One region of the Exiguobacterium sp. s46 genome, then DNA from elsewhere that is predicted to be linked to it. Evidence: a T-box and tRNA genes for the amino acid it is inferred to sense, from the RefSeq annotation. Region 1 holds a T-box; the other holds one or more tRNA genes.
What was found. A T-box is a leader RNA that pairs with one kind of tRNA and senses whether it is charged. The one in region 1 lies ahead of ileS (isoleucine--tRNA ligase), so its partner is inferred to be a tRNA-Ile.
Positions count from the first base shown of each region.

Region 1 (10,982 bases):
GGCATGCTGGATATCTCACCGATTGTAGCCTTCCTCGTCTTGAACTTGGCTCAATCGGGTATCCGAGCAATCTTTTTAGTATGAGCGTATACGATCATTATCGTGGAAGCGAGCGGGAATTCGTCGATTCAGTCTTGAACTGGATCGATCATGTGGAAGCGACCTATACGTTCAAATTAACGGATTTCCTAGATCCACGTGAACAACAAATCACACAAGAACTCGTCGGCTCGAAATGCGCCCTCTTTTTTGAGGGCGGTTTCGAAGGCGCTGAACGTAAACGCGCAATCCTCGCACCAGATTATTATGAATACAACGCGGATGACTTTGACATTTCCATCTATCGCATTCATTATCCTACTAAATTCGTTGAACTTTCTCATCGTCAAGTCACCGGTACATTATTGAACGTCGGATTGAAACGATCTAAATTCGGCGACGTCATCATTCAGGATCAAGTACAGTTTGCCGTCGCGGACGAAGTCGCGACCTATATCGAAGCAAACGTCGAACGTGCAGGGAAGACGAAGATTCGTCTTTCGCGTGTTGAGGCGGAAGACCGTTTGAAAGTGAAGGATCAAGAGTGGGAAGAGACACTTGGGTTCGTCAGTTCACTTCGGTTCGATACGGTCGTGAGTGAAATTCTCGGTTTCTCACGTCAAAAAGCACAGACGCTCATCAAACAAGGTGAAAGTAAGGTCAATTACAAAGTAGTGGATGATTCGAGCTTCATGCTAGAAGAAGGCGACTTGCTTTCCTTGCGTGGAACAGGACGCGTCAAGTTGATTGCAATCCTCGGATCAACGAAACGTGACCGGATCAAGCTACAATACGGTATTTTAAAAGGATAAGATAAATGCGGAGGAGGAATTCATCATGCCATTAACGCCACTCGATATTCATAATAAGGAGTTCACACGAAAGTTTCGCGGCTATGACGAAGATGAAGTGAACGAATTCCTAGATCAAGTCATCAAGGATTTTGAATTGTTGTTACGTGAGAATCGTCAACAACAAGAAGTCATCCAAAACATGCAAGCACGCGTCGATTACTTCAGTTCGATGGAAGAAACATTGAATAAATCGATCATCGTCGCACAGGAAGCGGCTGAAGAAGTCAAAGCCAATGCTTCAAAAGAAGCAAGCTTGATCCTAAAGCAAGCAGAACGTGAAGCAGAGCAGTTGCAAGATGCGGCGCAACGCCGGGCACAACGGACGGACTTCGAAGTAGAGCAAATGCGCAAAAAAATCGAACTCTATCGTAATCGATTCAAAGTATTGATCGATGCGCAGATGGAATTATTGACGAGCCATGACTGGGATGCGTTTGATTTCTCTTCTCGTGGAGCGCTTGACGATGTTCCAGCAGTTGCGTATAATGACGACGATGTCGTATAAATAAAATCAATGACAAGGACACGTCGCATCTTGGACGGTTGACAGCGAATCGGGGAATGGTGGAAGCCCGAGCAACGAAAAAGATGGGGTATCCCCTTGGAGTGCATGACTGAACGTTCGCTGAACAGTAAGTCATGCCGGCTCACTCCCGTTATCGAGTTCTTAAGCGGTCCTGCGTCGTCAAACTGGCGAGCGGGATTAGTAGGGTGGTACCGCGAGTTCAGCCAAGCTCGTCCCTATCTCAGGGATGAGCTTGGCTTTTTTTGTACTTTTAAAGCGAAAGGTGAGAGATGGTCAGATGGATTACAAAGAAACCTTATTGATGATGAAAACGGAGTTTTTAATGCGAGGCAACTTGCCAAAACGTGAACCAGATATGCAAGCACGATGGGAAGAGATGAATCTCTACGCTGCGGTCCAGGAAAAGAATGCTGGAAAGCCAACGTTCATCCTCCACGATGGTCCTCCGTATGCGAATGGTGACATCCACATGGGTCACGGATTAAACAAAGTCTTAAAAGACATCATCGTTCGTTATAAATCGATGAATGGCTTCCAGTCTCCGTACGTGCCTGGTTGGGACACACACGGATTACCAATCGAAACTGCACTTCAAAAAGCCGGTGTTGATCGTAAATCGATGACGGTCGCTGAATTCCGTGAATTATGTGCGAAATATGCGCTCGAACAAGTTGATCACCAACGCGAACAGTTCAAACGCCTCGGCGTTCTCGGTGACTATGACAACCCATATATCACCCTGCAACCAGAATTTGAAGCAGCTCAAATTCGTTTATTCGGGGATATGGCGAACAAAGGCTATATCTACAAAGGGAAGAAACCGGTCTATTGGTCACCGTCTTCTGAATCAGCACTCGCTGAAGCAGAAATCGAATATCAAGATAAACGGTCAGCTGCTATCTATGTCGCGTTCCAAGTCATGGACGGGAAAAACATCTTAGAGCCGACGGATCATTTCGTCATCTGGACGACGACACCATGGACGATTCCAGCGAACCTCGGAATCTCTGTCAGTGCGGAACTGACATATGCGCGGATCGAATATCAAGGAAAAGGCTATATCGTAGCGGAAACACTCGTCCCTGAAGTCATCGAAGCACTCGGATTGGAAGACGCAACAGTCGGACGTATCTTTAATGGTGCGGACTTCGAATACATGAAAGCAAAACATCCATTGTACGACCGTGAATCACTCGTCATGCTTGGCGATCACGTTACAGCGGAAGCGACAGGTGTCGTGCATACGGCTCCAGGTCACGGGGAAGATGACTTCCGTATCGGTCAAGCGTACGGTCTTGACGTTCTTTGCCCAGTCGACGATAAAGGGGTCATGACAGCAGAAGCTCCTGGATTCGAAGGCATGTTCTATGAAGATGCGAACAAAGAAATCGGTCTCGCACTCGAAGAAGCAGGCGCTCTCTTAAAACTGTCGTTCATCAAACACTCGTATCCACACGACTGGCGGACGAAAAAACCGGTCATCTTCCGGGCAACGCCACAGTGGTTCGCTTCAATCAAAGACTTCCGTGCGGAAATCCTTGATGAAATCAAAGGCGTCCAGTGGGTACCAGAGTGGGGCGAAACACGTCTCCACAACATGTTCAAAGACCGCGGCGACTGGGTCATCTCACGTCAACGTGCTTGGGGCGTTCCACTTCCAATCTTCTATGCTGAAGATGGAACGGAAATCGTCACACCAGAAACGATTGATCATATCGCGAATTTATTTGCAGCTCACGGATCAAATGTCTGGTATGAGCGCGAAGCAGTCGACTTGCTTCCTGAAGGATTCACACATCCAGCAAGCCCGAACGGTATCTTCAAAAAAGAAACGGACATCATGGATGTCTGGTTCGATTCTGGTTCATCACATGCCGGTGTCCTTGCGACACGTCCTGAATTGACACGTCCAGCGGATCTCTATCTTGAAGGATCTGACCAATATCGTGGTTGGTTCAACTCGTCGCTATCGACAGCCGTCGCAACGACAGGAAAAGCACCATACAAAGCGGTCGTCAGTCACGGATTCGTTCTGGATGGTCAAGGTCGCAAGATGTCGAAATCGATCGGTAACACGATTGCACCGATCCAAGTCATGCAACAATTCGGAGCAGAGATCCTTCGCTTATGGGTCGCATCTGTCGATTATCAAGCTGATGTCCGGGCATCGATGGATAACTTTAAACAAGTCTCAGAATCCTATCGTAAAATCCGCAACACGGTTCGTTTCCTCCTCGGAAACTTGGATCAATTCGATCCTGCGACGCACCGCGTCGCATTTGAAGACTTACCAGAGTCAGACCGTTTCATGCGGACGAAACTGGACCAACTTGTTGGAAAAGTAAAAGCGGCTTATGATGCGTACGACTTCATGTCGGTCTATCAATTGCTCCACAACTTCTGTGTCCTTGATTTGTCGTCGTTCTACCTCGATTACACGAAAGATATCCTGTATATCGAAAAAGCAGACGCGACATCGCGTCGTGCGGTTCAGACGGTCATGTATGATACAGTCGTTGCCTTATTGCAATTGATGGCACCAGTCTTGCCTCACACAGCAGACGAAGCATGGGAATTCGTACCAGCTGTTGAGACGAAGAGTATCTTCCTGACAGACCTTCCGGAAACGGTCGAAGTCTCAGAAGAAGGACTTGCCCTCATCGAGAAATGGAACGCGTTCCTGACGTTCCGCGATGATGTCTTAAAAGCACTCGAGGAAGCGCGTGTTGAGAAACTCGTCGGTAAGACACTCGAAGCGAAACTCTTGCTTGCACCAAAGGAAGAGACGAAAGCCTTGCTCGGAACAATCGATCATCTTGAGCAGTTACTCCAAGTCTCACAACTCGAATTCGTGGAAACGGCGGATAAGATGTATGAGACGACCGGCATCACGGTTCAAAAAGCTGACGGTGAAAAATGTGAACGTTGTTGGACATATTCGACGGAACTCGGACAAGATCCGGCTCATCCGACGCTTTGCCCACGTTGTACTGAAGTCGTCAATTCTTTATAATGATACAAAGGGAGGGGCGACTGCGACTTCGCAGGACGTCCCTCATTATTTTTGGATGCGGAGGACAATAGGATGTGGCTTTACTTAGGGATTGCTGCTTTACTCGTTGGAATCGACCAGTTGACGAAATGGATTGTCGTTCAAAACATGACGATCGGTCAAGCGATCACGGTCATTCCGGATTTCTTTTATCTCAACTCGTATCGAAATCGAGGCGCTGCGTGGGGAATGCTCGAAGGTAAATTCGGCTTTTTCTTCATCGTTACAGTCGTCGTCGTCATTGGATTGATTTACTTCCTCTACAAGGAAGGCACGAAAAATAAGGTATTTGCTTGGAGCATCGCGTTATTGCTCAGTGGTGCGATCGGAAATTTCATTGATCGAATGGCACGAGGAGAAGTCGTTGATTTCTTCCATTTCTTCCCGTTCGGCTATAATTTTCCGATCTTTAATGTCGCAGACGTCTGTTTGACGTTTGGTGTCATCACGATGCTGATCAGCGTCATGTTCGAAGAACGGTTGACTAAGAAAGGAACGATGGATAAATGAATGAAGTAGAAACATGGTCCGTACAAGCGGATGGAGCGACAGGGCGCATTGATAAATGGCTCGCAGAACAAAACGATTGGTCGCGTTCGCAAGTACAGGAATGGTTGAAAGCGGGACGTGTCGAAGTCGATGGTCGTGTCGTCAAACCGAACTATAAATTATCGGGAACGGAATCGATTGTCGTTCATATCCCGGAAGCGGTGGAGCTCGAGATCTTACCGGAAGACATCCCGCTTGAAGTCGTGTATGAGGACTCGGACGTCATCGTCGTCAACAAACCAAAAGGGATGGTCGTCCACCCGGCGGCAGGGCATGTCTCAGGAACGCTCGTCAACGCCTTATTACACCACTGTCAAGATCTCTCAGGCATCAATGGCGTCAAACGTCCAGGAATCGTTCACCGAATCGATAAGGATACGTCAGGTCTGTTGATGGTCGCTAAGAACGACTTAGCGCATGAGTCACTGGCGCATCAATTAAAAGAGAAGACAACGGAACGTCTCTACATCGCGCTCGTGCACGGTGAAATCCCGCACGAACTCGGAACGATCGAAGCGCCGATCGGACGCGATAAGAACGACCGTCAACGGATGACGGTAACGGATAAGAATTCAAAGTCTGCCGTAACCCATTTCCGTGTTCTCGATCGATACGAAGGCTTTACGGTCGTTGAATGTAAACTTGAAACAGGACGGACGCACCAAATCCGAGTCCATATGCGTTATATCGGTTTCCCGCTTGCGGGTGACCCGAAATATGGTCCACGCAAGACGATGAAAATGAACGGTCAAGCCTTGCATGCTGCGGTTCTCGGTTTCGAACACCCACGCACAGGTGAGTGGATGCGCTTTGAAGCACCGCTCCCAGAAGAGATGACATTTGAAATCGGTCAATTGAAAAAACTTGAATTAGAGTCTTGACGTTTTTCTAATAAAACGGTAGAGTATCACCTAGAGAGCGATGCGAGACATCCTCTACTGACACTTCGGTCGTCCGAGTTACGATCCTACCTAACTAGTATCACCTTTAATCGAGTCCGGAGAGGCTGCGAAAGGGAGAACCTACCACGATTGTGTGTAGGCATGCATACATGACGTATGCCATGATTCTGTCTTCGATGACCTTCTGCGGATTTCCGCAGAAGGTCTTTTGTATGAAAGGAGAAAACATGAAACCAGCCGTCATCTTAGATGAAGCCGCGATCGGACGTGCACTGACACGGATCGCCCATGAAATCATCGAACGTAACAAAGGAATTCATGATTTGATGATTGTCGGAATCAAGACGCGAGGCGAGACACTCGCTCGTCGACTTGCGAAGCGCATCGAACAAATCGAAGGAAAACCGGTCTTACTCGGTGTCGTCGACATCTCAATGTACCGGGATGACTTGTCGAAACGAAGTTTAGAACCAGAAATCAAAGGTTCTGATTTACCGGAAGACATCACCGGGAAAATCGTCGTCCTCGTTGACGACGTCCTCTACACAGGACGCACCGTTCGCGCCGCGATGGATGCGCTCGTCGATCACGGAAGACCGAGTATGATTCAACTTGCTGTCCTCGTCGACCGCGGACATCGGGAGTTACCGATTCGACCAGATTTCATCGGTAAGAACGTTCCGACATCCCGTGAGGAACAAGTCGTCGTCGCGCTCGCCGAAGTCGATGAAGCCGATCAAGTATTCATTAAACGCTAAAATTCAAAACCTTTAAGGTGGTCCAGAGAGACCAGAAAGGGAGTCATCCATATGGCAAAACATGCCGCAGTACTTGATGTACAAGAAGTACCTACTCACCCTCTAAACTGGCTGATGCTCAGCTTACAACACGTCTTCGCGATGTTTGGTGCGACCGTGCTCGTCCCGCTCTTAACGGGACTCAACACATCGGTCGCGCTCGTCGCAAGCGGAGTCGGCACACTGATTTTCCTCGCCGTCACCCGCTTCAAAGTACCCACATATCTTGGTTCGAGTTTTGCCTACATCGCCCCGATCATCGCCGTCAGTGAGCGGTGGGGTGTCGAGGATGCCTTAATCGGCGGAATGGTCGCTGGACTCGTCTACGGACTTGTCTCACTCCTCATCCGCTACACGGGAGCTGCTTGGTTGCTTCGCTTACTCCCACCGGTCGTCATCGGACCGGTCATCATGGTCATCGGTCTATCGCTCGCCCCGACCGCTGTCAACATGGCGATGAACGGAGCGGACGGTAAGTACAACGGACTGTACTTCCTCGTTGCGATGGTCACGCTCGGCGTCACACTCCTTGCGATGACGTACTTAAAAGGAATGTGGAGCACGATTCCGATTTTGTTCGGGATCACAGTTGGTTATCTCGTTGCGGCATCGGTCGGAATCATTGACTTCACACCACTCCAACAAGCCACGTTCTTCCACGTGCCGGACTTCACGATTCCGTTCTTGAATTACACACCATCGTGGAATACAGCCGCCTTGCTTCTGATCGTTCCTGTGACGCTCGTCACACTGACGGAGCATATCGGCGAACAAAAAGTGACATCACGGATCATCGGGCGCGAGACGCTCCTCGATCCAGGGATGCACCGGACCGTACTAGGTGACGGGATCGCGAAGACAGTCGCGTCGATGCTTGGCGGACCGCCGGTTACGACGTATGGTGAGAACAACGGTGTCATGTCGATCACACGTGTCTACAGTGTCTATGTCCTCGGTGGTGCGGCGGTTCTTGCGATCAGCTTCGGATTCCTCGGATATGTCGAAGGGTTCATCAAGACGATTCCGACACCGGTCATGGGTGGGATCAGTATCCTCCTATTCGGAGTCATCGCGTCGAACGGTCTCCGGACGCTGACGGAAAGTAAGATCGATCTTGCCGATAAACGGAACTTGACGATTACAGCCGTCATTCTCGTCACAGGTATCGGAGGCGCGGCGCTTAAAATCGGCAACTTCTCTCTCGAAGGAATGGCACTAGCGACGATTCTTGGAATCATCCTGAATCTAGTCCTTCCAAAAACGACAGAGCAGGTCGAAGAAACAACGGAAACCTCTACAACTCAATCGGTAGCTAACAACTTTTAAGACGTTCCGAGAGAACGATAAAGTGAAGGCCATGAAAAGATGCAGGGAATCACTCTGCCTTCTTTCGGCGCACCTTCACTTAGAAGGTGCGCCTTTTTCATGACCTGAAGAGGAGTGAATGATATGAAGACGATCCTAAAAACCCGGCATTTCGTCAACCTAGAAAGTTTATCCACGACAGAAATTAATTCTTTGATTGAACGCAGTCTCGCTTTTAAACGAGGCGAGCCAGCGCCAGATTATTCCGATAAGACGCTTGTCAATCTGTTCTTTGAAAACTCGACTCGGACACGCTCTTCCTTTGAGATGGCAGAGCATCGTCTGAACATGCATCTACTGCCGTTCGAAACGGCGACTTCCTCCGTGCAAAAAGGAGAAACGTTACGCGATACATGCAAGACACTCGAAGCAATCGGCGCAGATGCTTTGGTCATTCGCCACGGAGCAACCGGATATTACGAAGAACTGATGCAGACACTCGATATTCCGATCATCAATGCGGGAGACGGGAGCGGTCAACATCCGTCCCAGTCCTTACTCGATTTGATGACGATGGTCGAAACGTACGGAACGGTCGAAGGAAAAGTCGTCGTCATCTGTGGGGACTTACAACATAGTCGCGTCGCCCGATCGAACGCGGACATCTTAAAGCGACTCGGTGCCATCGTTTATGGATCAGGACCTATTGAGTGGTACGACCCTGCGATGGGCATACCGTATCTTCCGATGGATGAAGCCGTCGAGCAGTGCGACATCTTGATGTTACTGCGTGTCCAGCACGAACGGCATGACGGGACGACACGATTTGACCCAGCAGTCTACCACACAACGCACGGATTGACACATGAGCGGATGAACCGTCTGAAGCATTCCGCGATCGTGCTTCATCCGGCACCGGTCAATCGGGGAGTCGAGATTGCCGACGAACTGGTCGAACATCCGCGATCGCGGATTTTTGAACAGATGAAAAACGGTGTCTTTGCAAGGATGGCGATTCTGGAATGGTGCTTTTCAACGAAATCAATCAAAGGAGACGATGCAGATGACAACACGAATTGAGAATGCGAGATGGTACGAGGCGGGACAAGTTCGAACTGGAGATATTCGGATTGAAGCCGGGAAAATCACGGATTTAGCAGCAACACCGCAAGCGAATGAAACGGTCATTGATGCGTCCGGCTTATTCGTCGCACCAGGATTCGTCGACATCCATGTCCACCTGCGGGAACCGGGTGGCGAACATAAGGAGACGATTGCGACCGGCACGGCAGCGGCGGCAGCGGGTGGATTCACGACGATTTGTCCGATGCCGAACACGCGCCCCGTACCAGACGATCGTCAAACACTCGATGCTTTGTTCCAAAAGATTGAAGAGACGGCGTCCGTCCGGGTTTTGCCTTACGCGGCGATTTCAAAAAATCAACTCGGACAAGAACTCGTCGCGTTCGACCAATTAACAGATGCCGTCGCGTTCACGGATGACGGTGTCGGCGTCCAGACGGCAGCAGTCATGCGGACAGCGATGCAACAAGCGGCACGCCTCGGGAAAACGATCGTTGCCCACTGTGAAGATGATTCGCTAAAAGCAGGATGTGTGCACGAGGGGAACTACAGTCGACGAGAAGGACTACAAGGTATTCCGTCGCTTGCTGAGAGCATCCACATCGCACGTGATGTCCTGATTGCAGAAGAGACCGGCTGTGATTATCACGTCTGTCATGTCTCGACGAAGGAATCGGTCCGTGTCATCCGTGACGCGAAACGAGCAGGGGTCCGGGTGACGGCAGAAGTCGCACCGCACCATCTGGTATTGATCGATGAAGACATACCGAATCAGGATCCGAACTTTAAAATGAATCCTCCCTTACGGAGTGAAGCAGATCGCCAAGCATTGCTCGAGGGGCTAGCGGACGGAACGATTGATTGCATCGCGACTGATCACGCTCCACATGCGGCAGAAGAGAAGGCACTCGGTATCGAACGTGCCCCGTTCGGCATCACAGGGTTCGAGACGGCCTTCCCACTGCTCTATACGAAACTCGTCTCTGAAGGAGAGATGACACTTGAGACACTGATCCGGAATTTAACGGACAAGGCAGCAGCCATCTTTGAACTTCCTTACGGGAAACTCGAAGTGGGGGCGGAAGCAGATCTAGTTTTGCTTGATCTAGAAACGGAGCGTACCGTATCACCGGAACGATTCCGCTCAAAAGGCAAGAACACACCGTTCGCAGGAGAACGGTTAAAAGGATTCCCGGTCATGACGCTCGTCAAGGGAGAAATCGTATTCAAGGAGGACACAGCACATGCGTAAACGGACACTGATACTAGAAGATGGGATGACGTTTGAAGGAACGGCGTTTGGCTCAGATACGACAACAACAGGAGAGGTCGTCTTCCAGACCGGAATGACAGGATATCAGGAAATGTTATCGGATCCATCTTACTGCGATCAGATGATCGTGTTGACGAACCCGTTGATCGGAAACTACGGGATTAATCGAGAAGATTATGAGACGACGCGTCCGCTCGCTAAAGCACTGATCGTACGTGAACATTGTCAGACGCCGTCGAATTTCCGAAGTGAGATGTCGCTCGATGCAGCACTTCAAGATCTTGATATTCCAGGATTAAGTGGAATCGATACGCGTCAACTGACACGGCATATCCGTTCGAAAGGTGTCATGCGTGGACGACTCGTTGACGGTGAGTTCGATTTAGCAGCAGAACTGGTTCATCTTCAAAATGCACCTATCGAGACGGATCAAGTCAAGCGGGCTTCAACGGAACGAGCGTACATCATTCCGGGTGCTGGACCGCGGATCGTTCTCGTCGATTTCGGTGCGAAGCTCGGAATCGTCCGCGAACTCGTCAAACGCGGCTGTGAAGTCGTCGTCGTGCCCTACGACGTCAGTGCAACGGAAGTCTTACGCTATC
Region 1 covers NZ_JACSMY010000001.1:1,374,128-1,385,109, reverse strand. The annotation lists gene KNQ08_RS07350 (YggT family protein) at 1-84, shown strand, start outside; gene KNQ08_RS07345 (YlmH family RNA-binding protein) at 81-851, shown strand; gene KNQ08_RS07340 (DivIVA domain-containing protein) at 877-1,398, shown strand; T-box leader at 1,399-1,639, shown strand; gene ileS (isoleucine--tRNA ligase) at 1,697-4,432, shown strand; gene lspA (signal peptidase II) at 4,505-4,981, shown strand; gene KNQ08_RS07325 (RluA family pseudouridine synthase) at 4,978-5,901, shown strand; gene pyrR (bifunctional pyr operon transcriptional regulator/uracil phosphoribosyltransferase PyrR) at 6,150-6,680, shown strand; gene KNQ08_RS07315 (uracil-xanthine permease family protein) at 6,732-8,045, shown strand; gene KNQ08_RS07310 (aspartate carbamoyltransferase catalytic subunit) at 8,169-9,104, shown strand; gene KNQ08_RS07305 (dihydroorotase) at 9,088-10,359, shown strand; gene KNQ08_RS07300 (carbamoyl phosphate synthase small subunit) at 10,352-10,982, shown strand, end outside.

Region 2 (10,982 bases), 1.2 Mb from region 1:
AGACGGAAACATTGAATGTCTGTCCGATGGAATGGGTTTCTCCGGTCCAAGAGACTGGCTTTGAAGTCGAGGATCATAAGTTCGAAATTTATGGACGCTGTGCGAATTGTCAACGCATGACATCTTAAATGAAAGAGGATGCCCGGTCGGGCGTCCTCTTTTTGCGTTTTAAAAGACTAGTCCTGTTCAAAACGGGAATAGTCGAACAGAGGTGATGAGAAGATGATTTATGATACACAAGAAGCGCGACAAATCGATGAGTGGGCACGGACATCCGGACTGCGACTTGAAGTGCTGATGGAACGAGCTGGAAGTCACATCGCAACACGTATCAAAGAGCGTCATAGGAAGACGGAGCGAATCTTGATTTTATGTGGGACAGGCAATAACGGTGGGGATGGGTATGTCATTGGACGCGAATTGATACGCGACGGATTTGATGTCACACTACATGCACCATTTGGAGAGAATCGTTCGGATACATCTATCGTTCATGTCCATTATGCAGAAGCGTTTGGACTCGTGACCGAACAACCGTGTGGTCAATATGATGTCATTCTAGATGCCTTATATGGAACGGGATTTGATCCAAAGCGGGTGAATCAAGTGTTCGAAGCGCAATGTGAATTCGTATCGGAACAAAAGCGACAAGGGGCACGTATCTATGCAGTGGATGTGCCGAGCGGAGTACCGACGGATCACGCAACGGAATTTAAGGAGACAGCGGTTCGCGCAGACGTGACATTTCAACTGCATGCAATGAAACGATCTGCCTTTTTAATACGGACAGCACCGTTTTATGGCGAATCAGAAACGATTGATATCGGATTACCGACATTTGGTGAATGGCGCGTATCACCTAATGGTGTGACCGCCTTGTTCAAGCGGGAACCATACGGTCATAAAGGAACGTACGGGACGGCTCTATTGATTGGTGGAAGTGAGACGATGCCGGGTTCCATCCAACTCGCGACACGGGCAGCCTTACGAACAGGAGTCGGTAAACTACAAGTGGCAACGACGGCACTTGCGAAACATGGAATCATCGTCCAAGCGCCGGAAGCGATGGTCATTGATCAGACATTACCAGCAATTCAGGAGATGCTCCCCTCCATCTCAGCAGTTGGAATCGGTCCCGGATTATCGCAAGAGGCAGTCGAAACATGGGTGGACTATCTGCTTGAGAGTGATTTGCCGGTTGTACTAGATGCTGCAGCTTTAGTAAAAGAAAGTTATCCCGAACGAACCGCGCCAATCATCGTCACACCGCATATCGGTGAATTCGCCCGGATGACGAACCAGAGTGTCGCAAGTATTCAAGATGATCTTTTTGGTCAGGCAACCGACTATGCCATCTTGCATCAAGTAACTGTCGTTTTGAAGTCCCATGTCATCTTAATCGCGAAACCAGATGGAGGCGGATTCGTCGTCTCTGGTGCATCAAGTGGTCTCGCCAAAGGAGGAAGTGGGGATACGCTGTTTGGTATATTAACCAGCCTTCTTGCACAACATCCAACAGGAGATATCGAAAGAACACTAGCGCAAGGAGCGGAGTGGTATGCACGTGCTTCTCGACAAGTCGAACGACACATGCATCCGAGCAGCTTGCTAGCAACGGATGTCATCGAGGAGTTAGGAAGAGTCGAGCTATAAAAACATCAATTTGAAAGAAAAGTCTTCCACGATACGTATGAGGGAAGACTTTTCTTTTTAGGAAAGAATTGACACATTCCATTTGACAGGAGTATCATCAAGCGATGTCGAAACCTTTATACGGAAAATCAGACGGAAAGGAGGGGGAAAGCATGGAGGATATCGTTCGGAAACAACAATGGTGGATTGGAAATTTTGCCTTATTCATGATGTTCGTTGGTGCTTTGATCATTTATACGACGACAGAAGAGACAATTAAGAATGCGTATTTGAGTCGTTCTGTCATCATTTCATTTTTAATCGTCATGGGTCTATTTATTTTTTATATTAGTCGTCGCAAAATGGAAACCGTTTTGCAAACGCACTTATTGTCTTTGATGTTGCTCGTCGTTCCGATTACATCGATTAGCTTTTTACCTTATGCGGCAGTTACCGTTTGGGCAAGTAGCTTTTTGTTTTTGATGATCGCTTTAATCTCGTATCAACGAATCATGATGTGGTACGCCATCGCGATTGCCATCGCAACTAGTTTGTATGTCATGTGGAATGCCGATACCGTGACGGTAGAAATTGATCCGACAGACCATTATGGACGGATTGGCATGATTGTGATTGGCGTATCGATTGCGCTTGTCATCAATCACTTGCATATTCGCAATTTAAATCGGTTAAATGACCTTGCGATACAATTACACGATACGGCGCGACGTGATGAAGAAACAGGTGTCTTGAATCGCCAAGGATTAAACGAAATTGATTTTCCAAGACCCGAACAACAGCTCATTTTTGTCGGGATTCATTTAGAAAACTACTATGAGCTGGCACGTTATTTTGGAGAAGATATTCAGTTACAAGTACTACGCGCCTGTATCGAGCGACTCAAGAGACAACTACCTCCTTATCAAGCTTTTGCTCGGATTGAAGCAGGGACGTTATTGATCGTCATGGAAAAGCCGGACGAGGTGGCGTGTAAGGAAGCGATGGAAGAATTGAGCCAAGAAATCTCTGTACCATACGAAATCGAGGGGCATCATGTCTATGTCAACATATCCATCGTCATTGATAATGGCGAAGGGGCGACCAACAATCGAAAGCGTCGGGTGCAGCAATTATTGACTGCCTTACAAGAAGCAGCGCAACAAAACGAACGTGTGATGTGTATTGACCAAGAATGGCGTAAGGATCAAGAATTACGAGTCAAAGCAGCACAATCCCTAGCCCAAGCTAACATCGAAACGGATTTTCATCTGGTTTATCAATTACAATACGATGTTCAATCAGAGCAATTCATCGGTCTTGAGGCCTTAGTTCGCTGGAAGACCTCGTTACAAGGAGCAGATCGACCATCCGTATTCATTCCGATTGCTGAAAAAAGTGATTTAATCATTCGTCTAGGAGAATGGATTTTTGAGGAAAGCTGTAAGACACGCAAAGCATTGATCGATCTGGTTCCAGACGAGTTTACGTTATCTGTCAACGTATCACCACGCCAGTTGACGAGTGAATCGTTCATGCCGTTCATCGAACGAACGCTACTGAAGTATGCCTTAAAACCGCAACAGATTAAAATTGAAATCACAGAGAGTCAGTCACTTGATTTCGAGAGTCAATCGATTCATCGAGCGCTCAAACGAATCAAAACGCTCGATTTCCCGTTGTCACTCGATGATTTCGGAACTGGTCACGCATCCTATCATGTTCTCGAGCGTTTGTTACCGTTACGTCAATTAAAGATTCCGAAGCAATTCATCGAACAAATCGGTGAATCGGAGAAACGACAATCCATCCTCGAGTCGATTTTTCAACTGAGCCAGTCGATGCATGTCGAATGTATCGTCGAAGGAGTTGAGACAGGAGAAGAAGTACGCATTGCCAAGGAAATCGGTATTCATCTATTCCAAGGTTATTTCTTCGCTAAACCGGTACCACTTGAAGAAATCATCTGTCTACTGCAAAAGACGAATGAAGGAACGGTCCGTTGACCAACAAAAGCCACTTCAGTCCGAATCGCTCGGAGGAGAAGTGGCTTTTTAGTATTCATTTCGATTGATACAGGCGATACTGATTTCGTCCTTGTGCTTTTGCTTCGTACAAAGCGCTATCCGCTTGCTTAAATACTGTTTCAGCTGGTTGTTGATGAGCGTAAGCAATTCCTGCGGATACCGTAATGGATACGGCATGATCTTGCATGACGAAAGGTGTTTGCTGAACGGCTGTTACGATTGTTCTAGGACGACAGGAGGATGCAGTTCGATGTCTGGAACGATGACGATGAATTCTTCACCACCATATCGACCGACCGTAACGGGTGCCGGACAATGCTCGTTCAATAAGATTGAAAAGTGGCGCAAGACAGCGTCTCCTATCGCGTGACCATGTGTATCGTTTACATTCTTGAAGTGATCCAAATCAAACAAGATGACTCCCCAAGAATCTTTACTCTTTTCGAGCGTTGTGACTTTTTCTAAAATGACATGGCGGTTCGCGAGCCGCGTCAATTGATCGGTCGAAGCAAGATAGGATTGATAAGAATAAAGAACAAAATGCTGCTGAAGAAGTGAAGACAAACGATAAAACAAAAAGGCTCCACCAATCGTTAAAATGAAATATGGAATATAAATCGTTCCCCAGGCATCCGCTGGGGAGTTGCTCATAATCAATCGCGAGAGTACGAGTAGGGAACCGACCGTGACGATGGCAGAAAAGAAATACCCTTGCCGTTTGATGAATCGACGACAAATAAAAGAAAGTACTAGAAATCCAAGTAGTGTGATGACAGAACTAAACAGAGCGTTTAGTGAATCGCCACTATCAATCACGAATCGGTAGATCAAGAGCATCAGCCCTGTCACGGCAATACTGATATTACCACCGAACAAAGCGGACAAAGCGAGTGGTAATAACCGTAAATCAATCAATGCTCCATTTAAGTCGATTGCATTATGCATAAGTAGAATGCCAGTCATACCATTGGAAAGTCCGAAATAGAGACGAGTAGACATTTTTGAGTCAGGTTGAATTGGCAAACGATCACGAAGTAGGTAAAAGGTGAACGTAGAAACGAGAAAAATAATACAGATATTAATAAAAAAGATATTCACTGTCGCAAGCATCACGAAGCCCTTCCTATATCAAAGTTTCAATCTATCGTCATTGTACGATATCAAGTCATGCAATGACATAAAAATGGAAAAAACAGCCTAATCGGCTGTTTTTAACGAATCGGTGCAAATTTTTGAATCTCTAAAACGGCCTCATTCCATGAAGCGACACGAATGACATTATTCGGTACGGCTTTACGGTTATAAGGTGCGTCGAACAAGATTACAGGAATCGATGTGTCTTCTGCGATTTGCACAGCATTCTCTAATCGATCTTCCATGAATAAATCGAGTGATAAATCACGGACGACTTGTACTTTGTCGTGTGATCCCGTCATGATCAAGGAATCAAGAGGAAGTTCGTGTTGTTTGATCCACTCTTCTGTTACAGGACGAACGAGCTCCGATCGTGCTGTTACGTAATGGAGGTCATATTGCTTCCGCAAATTCCATAAGTGGTGGCGAACATGTTCTTGAGGGATGGATTCACGATAAATGCCGGTCTCGTGACCGGAGTTCACCATGTAGTCCCAAAATTCGATTTGATTCATATCGGTATACGTATGCAATTCATACTCGGACGCCTGATTGAAGTCAATCGACGTTCCGAGATATTTATTCATGTAAGTGAAGCAAGAGGATGGATGTGTGATCGTTCCATCGATGTCAATTCCAATTTTCATTTACAGTCACCCACGTTCTAAAAATTTTTCTTCACTTAGTATAACATAGTCGAAATCGAGATACGAAAAAAGACTCCTCGCGAGGGAGGAGTCTTCAACTTATGCATGGTTCGCTTTTTCGGCTTCTTTTTCAGCCTGTTTTTCGAGAACGATCGCATCGATCTCTTTCTTCAATTCTTCGACCATCGTTGCTTCCGGTACTTTACGGATGATTTCTCCGTGACGGAATAACAATCCTTCGTTTCGTGCACCAGCGATACCGATATCAGCTTCACGTGCTTCACCAGGACCGTTGACCGCACATCCGAGAACCGCAACTTTGATGTTCGCTTGGATGTTTTCGATATAGTCTTCGATTTCTGCAGCGATTGACATTAAATCGATTTCGATCCGACCACATGTTGGACATGAGATCAATGTCGCTGCGTTCGCTGCGAGACCAAATGATTTCAAGACTTCTTTTGCGACTTTTACTTCTTCGACAGGGTCCGCTGAAAGAGATACACGAACTGTATTTCCGATTCCGCGTGACAAGATCGCGCCAAGTCCCGCTGCTGATTTTAATGAACCAGAGCGAAGTGGACCAGATTCCGTAATCCCGACGTGAAGTGGATAGTCGAATGATTCAGAAGCGAGCTGATACGCTTCAAGCGCCAACTGTACGTCTGATGCTTTAAGCGAGACGATGATGTCATGGAAGTCGAGGTCTTCGAGGATCTTAATATGGTGCAAAGCACTTTCGACCATACCACGAGCAGTTGGATAGCCATATTTTTCAAGAATATGCTTTTCAAGTGAACCAGCGTTTACTCCGATACGAATCGGAATGTTTTTCGCTTTTGCTGCTGTAACGACGGCTTCTACCTTTTCGCGACGACCGATGTTACCCGGGTTGATCCGGATTTTATCGACGCCAGCTTCGATTGCCATAAGCGCAAGTTTATAGTTGAAGTGGATGTCTACGACAAGCGGAATGTTGATTCGGCTTTTGATTTCTGCAAGTGCGAGCGCATCACGTTCTTCCGGACAAGCGACGCGGACGATTTGGCAACCAGCTTCTTCAAGACGTAGGATTTCAGCGACTGTCGCTTCGACGTCGTGTGTTTTAGTTGTCGTCATACTTTGGATGATGACTTCATTATTTCCACCAATGACAAGGTCCCCTACACGAACGGGACGAGTCTTAGAGCGATGGACCATTTTCGGCATATCGAAAATCTCCTTTTGTGGCATACCGCCATATTGTTTATGTTTACCTTTTCTATCATATCGAACTATTCCCTAAAAATCGAGAAACAAGAACGAAAATTGAACATTTACAATTGTTTAATGAAAGAAGGGCGTCCGTCAATCCGTCGGACGCCTGATTTTAATACTCATTGAGGTTTACGTGAAGCGCGTGGCTTTGAGGAACGGGCAATCCATAATGGTACTAATGTGTAGACGAAGTGTCCGATTACGAGTATCCCGATTCCGAAGCAAGGGTAATCGAGTTGGTATAGAAGCATACCGAGTGGGAAAGACCAGAGATTCGTTGCAACCGTATAAGGAAACGTTTGGCGATATGCCCACGGACGGGGAAGTAACAATCGGACGAACCCCTTCGTTAGATACGCCATAAACAATACGTAAAGTAATACAGCGATTGCGATAAAGATGAAATGAAGGATGAACCAAACGATGATCGGGATGTTTTTTTGTAAAAAGAAGGAATCAATGACCGTCGTCCAAAATGAAATCCAAGCTAATCCACAAAAATAAAGGGAAACATCTGCCAAACGAAGACGCAAAAACGGACGATTTGGAATTAAAGAAGTTTGTAAGTAATTAATCAGTTGACGTAAAAATGACAAGTGAATCACTCTTTCCACTGTTTTATAACAGATTTTAATTGTTTAATTTTTGTTGGTAATAAAGGGTTTTTGTGTGATGGTACAGATTAATAAAACCTTAACAAACGGATGTCTCAAAAACTATTTACAAGTTCAACAGACCTTTACATAATGGGGGAGTTGAGAAAATAAACTTTACAAACACATCAATCCACATGAAATAAAGGAGCTGGCAAGATGAACTATGATTTGCAGGAAATGATTTTCACCTTCATAGGTGGACTCGGGATTTTCCTATTCGGTATTAAGTATATGGGAGATGGGCTCCAAAAAACAGCAGGAGACCGATTACGTTATATCCTCGATAAATATACGACAAATCCACTGTTAGGTATCCTAGCGGGTATCGTCGTCACGATTTTGATACAGTCGTCGTCAGGGACGACCGTCATCGTTGTCGGACTCGTTAGTGCGGGTCTGATGAATTTACGACAGGCAATCGGAGTCGTCATGGGGGCTAACATCGGAACAACGATTACGGCTTTCATCATCGGCTTTAACGTCAAGGAAGCTGCGCTTCCAGCAATCGCAATTGGTGCTTTCTTGATCTTCTTCTTCAATAAAGAACGGGTTCAATACATCGGACAGATTTTCTTTGGCTTCGGTGCATTGTTCTATGGTTTGACATTGATGGGCGACGGAATGGCTCCACTTGAGTCAAGTGTCTGGTTCCGTGAGTTGACGGTATCGATGTCGGATAATCCATTGCTTGGTGTATTCGTCGGAACGATCTTTACTGTTCTTGTCCAGTCGTCGTCAGCAACGATCGGCATCTTACAAGAGTTGTACGCTGGTGGCATGATCGATATCAAAGCGGCACTTCCGGTCTTGTTCGGTGATAACATCGGAACAACGATCACAGCAGTACTTGCAGCACTTGGTGCGTCGATTGCAGCTAAACGGACAGCAGCGGCACACGTCATCTTCAACATTATCGGAACAGTATTGTTCCTGATTGCATTACCAATCTTCTCAAGCTTCATTACGTCGATCACAGGCGCGCTTGATTTAGGTCCAAAAATGCAAATCGCCTTTGCACATGGAACATTCAATGTCGTCAATACGTTGATTCAATGTTGGTTCATTGCGCAAATCGCATGGCTTGTACAAAAAATCGTACCGGGTACGGATACGACGATTGATTCGAAACCGCGTCATCTCGATCAGAACATCTTGAACCAATCTTCGGCACTTGCTTTGAATCAAGCAAAGCTCGAAGTATTGCGAATGGGAGAATTCTCGAAAGACGCACTTGCAAAAGCGCACCGTTACACGCAATCGCATGATAAGAAAGATGTTTCAGAATCAGAGCAGATTGAATATGCGATCAACCATTTAAATACAGAAGTCACGAGTTATCTCGTTAAAGTAGCGGCACATGATTTATCAGAGCGTGAATCAAATGAACACTCGTTACTGATGCACGCTGTCAATGATTTCGAACGAATCGGTGACCACGTCGAAAACATCGTTGAATTAGTCGATTTCCAAATCGTCAACCGAATTCAGTTCACATCAGCTGCGAAGAAAGAGCTTGATGACATGTATGCCTTGACGCAAGAAATCGTCGATTGTGCCGTACGCGCTGTCGAAGAGGATGATGTCACACGAGCTCGCAAAGTTCTAGAACTCGAAGGTAAACTCGATGCACTCGAACGGTCATTCCGGAAGCATCACGTCCTTCGTGTTAACGCTGGCGAATGTACGGGACAAGCAGGGATGATCTTCGTCGATCTCTTGTCAAACCTCGAACGAATTGGCGATCACGCTGTCAACATCACGGATCTCGTCCTTGAACAGCGGACGGCTTTAACGAACTAAGTGAAATACGATTTTCTTATGACGGCTGATTTCAAAAAAATGAAATCAGCTGTTTATTTTTTTGAAATAGCATATTGACAAGTTTCGCCACATCTCGTAATCTAGTAAGAGTAAGAAACATACATCATGGCGGTGTAGCTCAGCTGGCTAGAGCGTACGGTTCATACCCGTGAGGTCGTGGGTTCGACTCCCTCCGCCGCTACTATTACTTAAGGACCCTTAGCTCAGCTGGTTAGAGCTGACGGCTCATAACCGTCCGGTCGCAGGTTCGAGCCCTGCAGGGTCCATTCAGTAGAACGCTTCTCGTTGAAAAACGGGAAGCGTTTATTTTTGTTCCCCCGGGGAATAGTAAAGATATTGTAATAATATTCATACTATAGTAACTAAGGGAGAGCGAAGAGAGATGGAACGTAACCATACGATGATGCAGTTTTTTGAGTGGCATGTAGAGAATGATGGGAAGCACTGGCAACGCTTGAAAGAGCGGGCGCCTGAATTACGTGCTGCCGGCATCACGTCCGTGTGGATTCCACCGGCGTCAAAAGGTCAATCGGATGAAGATACAGGATATGGCATCTATGACGTCTATGATTTAGGCGAATTTGATCAAAAAGGAACGGTCCGTACGAAATACGGTACGAAAGATGAACTCGTCGAAGCGATCCAGGTTGCTCGGGAGAACGATATCGCTGTTTACGCTGATGTCGTCATGAACCATAAAGCAGCAGCCGATGAACTCGAGACGATCAATGTCGTCGAAGTCCATCCGGAAGATCGTTCGAAAGAAATTTCAGAAGAGTTTGAAATCGAAGCTTGGACGAAGTTTACGTTCCCAGGACGTAACGGAAAATATTCAGATTTCATCTGGACACATGAATTTTTCAATGGAACGGATTTTGATGCCCGTGAAGAAAAGACGGGTGTCTTTAAAATTTCCGGTAAAAATAAAGATTGGAATGATCAAGTCGATGATGAATTCGGAAACTATGACTATTTGATGTTCGCGAACATCGATTATAATCACCCGGAAGTCCGAGAAGAAATGATCCGCTGGGGACATTGGTTCCAAGAAACAATTGATTGCCAAGGTTTCCGACTCGATGCCATCAAACATATCAACTATGAATTCGTTCATGAATTCGCAAAATCAATGATTGAAAAAAGTGAAGGTGACTTCTATATGGTCGGTGAGTTCTGGAAATCAGATCTCGATGATTGTCGTCATTTCCTTGATAGCGTCGACTATACGATCGATTTGTTCGATGTTCCGCTTCATTATAAGTTCCATGAAGCTTCGAAGCTGGGACAGGAGTTTGATATGACGACATTGTTTGCAGATACCCTTGTCGAATCACACCCGACGAATGCCGTCACGTTCGTCGACAATCACGATTCTCAACCGGGGGAATCACTTGAGTCGTGGGTGGATGACTGGTTCAAACAACACGCTTACGCGGCGATTTTACTTCGTAAAGACGGTTACCCATGTGTCTTCTACGGTGACTATTATGGAGTGCAAGGACCACATCCGGTAGAAGGGAAAAAAGAAATGATCGATGCTTTACTCTATGCACGGTATCACAAAGCATATGGTGAGCAAGAAGATTATCTCGATGATCCACATTGTGTCGGTTGGGTTCGTCGTGGAGTTGAGGAAATTGAGAACTCTGGCTGTGCGGTCTTATTGTCGAATGCCGATATGTGTGAAAAACGGATGTTCGTTGGTGAAGAACGGGCAGGCCAAGAATGGTTCGACTATACGAACCATCAAGATCACCCTGTCGTGATCGACGATGAAGGATTTGGTGTCTTCCCAGTTCCAGGTGGTGGTG
Region 2 covers NZ_JACSMY010000001.1:194,413-205,394, forward strand. The annotation lists gene KNQ08_RS00985 (Fur family transcriptional regulator) at 1-128, shown strand, start outside; gene KNQ08_RS00990 (NAD(P)H-hydrate dehydratase) at 223-1,653, shown strand; gene KNQ08_RS00995 (GGDEF domain-containing phosphodiesterase) at 1,806-3,635, shown strand; gene KNQ08_RS01000 (GGDEF domain-containing protein) at 3,691-3,930, opposite strand; gene KNQ08_RS01005 (GGDEF domain-containing protein) at 3,870-4,766, opposite strand; gene KNQ08_RS01010 (hypothetical protein) at 4,868-5,377, opposite strand; gene ispG (flavodoxin-dependent (E)-4-hydroxy-3-methylbut-2-enyl-diphosphate synthase) at 5,537-6,646, opposite strand; gene KNQ08_RS01020 (hypothetical protein) at 6,814-7,299, opposite strand; gene KNQ08_RS01025 (Na/Pi cotransporter family protein) at 7,507-9,150, shown strand; tRNA gene KNQ08_RS01030 (tRNA-Met) at 9,279-9,352, shown strand; tRNA gene KNQ08_RS01035 (tRNA-Ile) at 9,364-9,437, shown strand; gene KNQ08_RS01040 (alpha-amylase) at 9,554-10,982, shown strand, end outside.
Region 2: it has a tRNA-Ile gene. The T-box ahead of ileS (isoleucine--tRNA ligase) is inferred to sense a tRNA for this amino acid. The anticodon was not compared.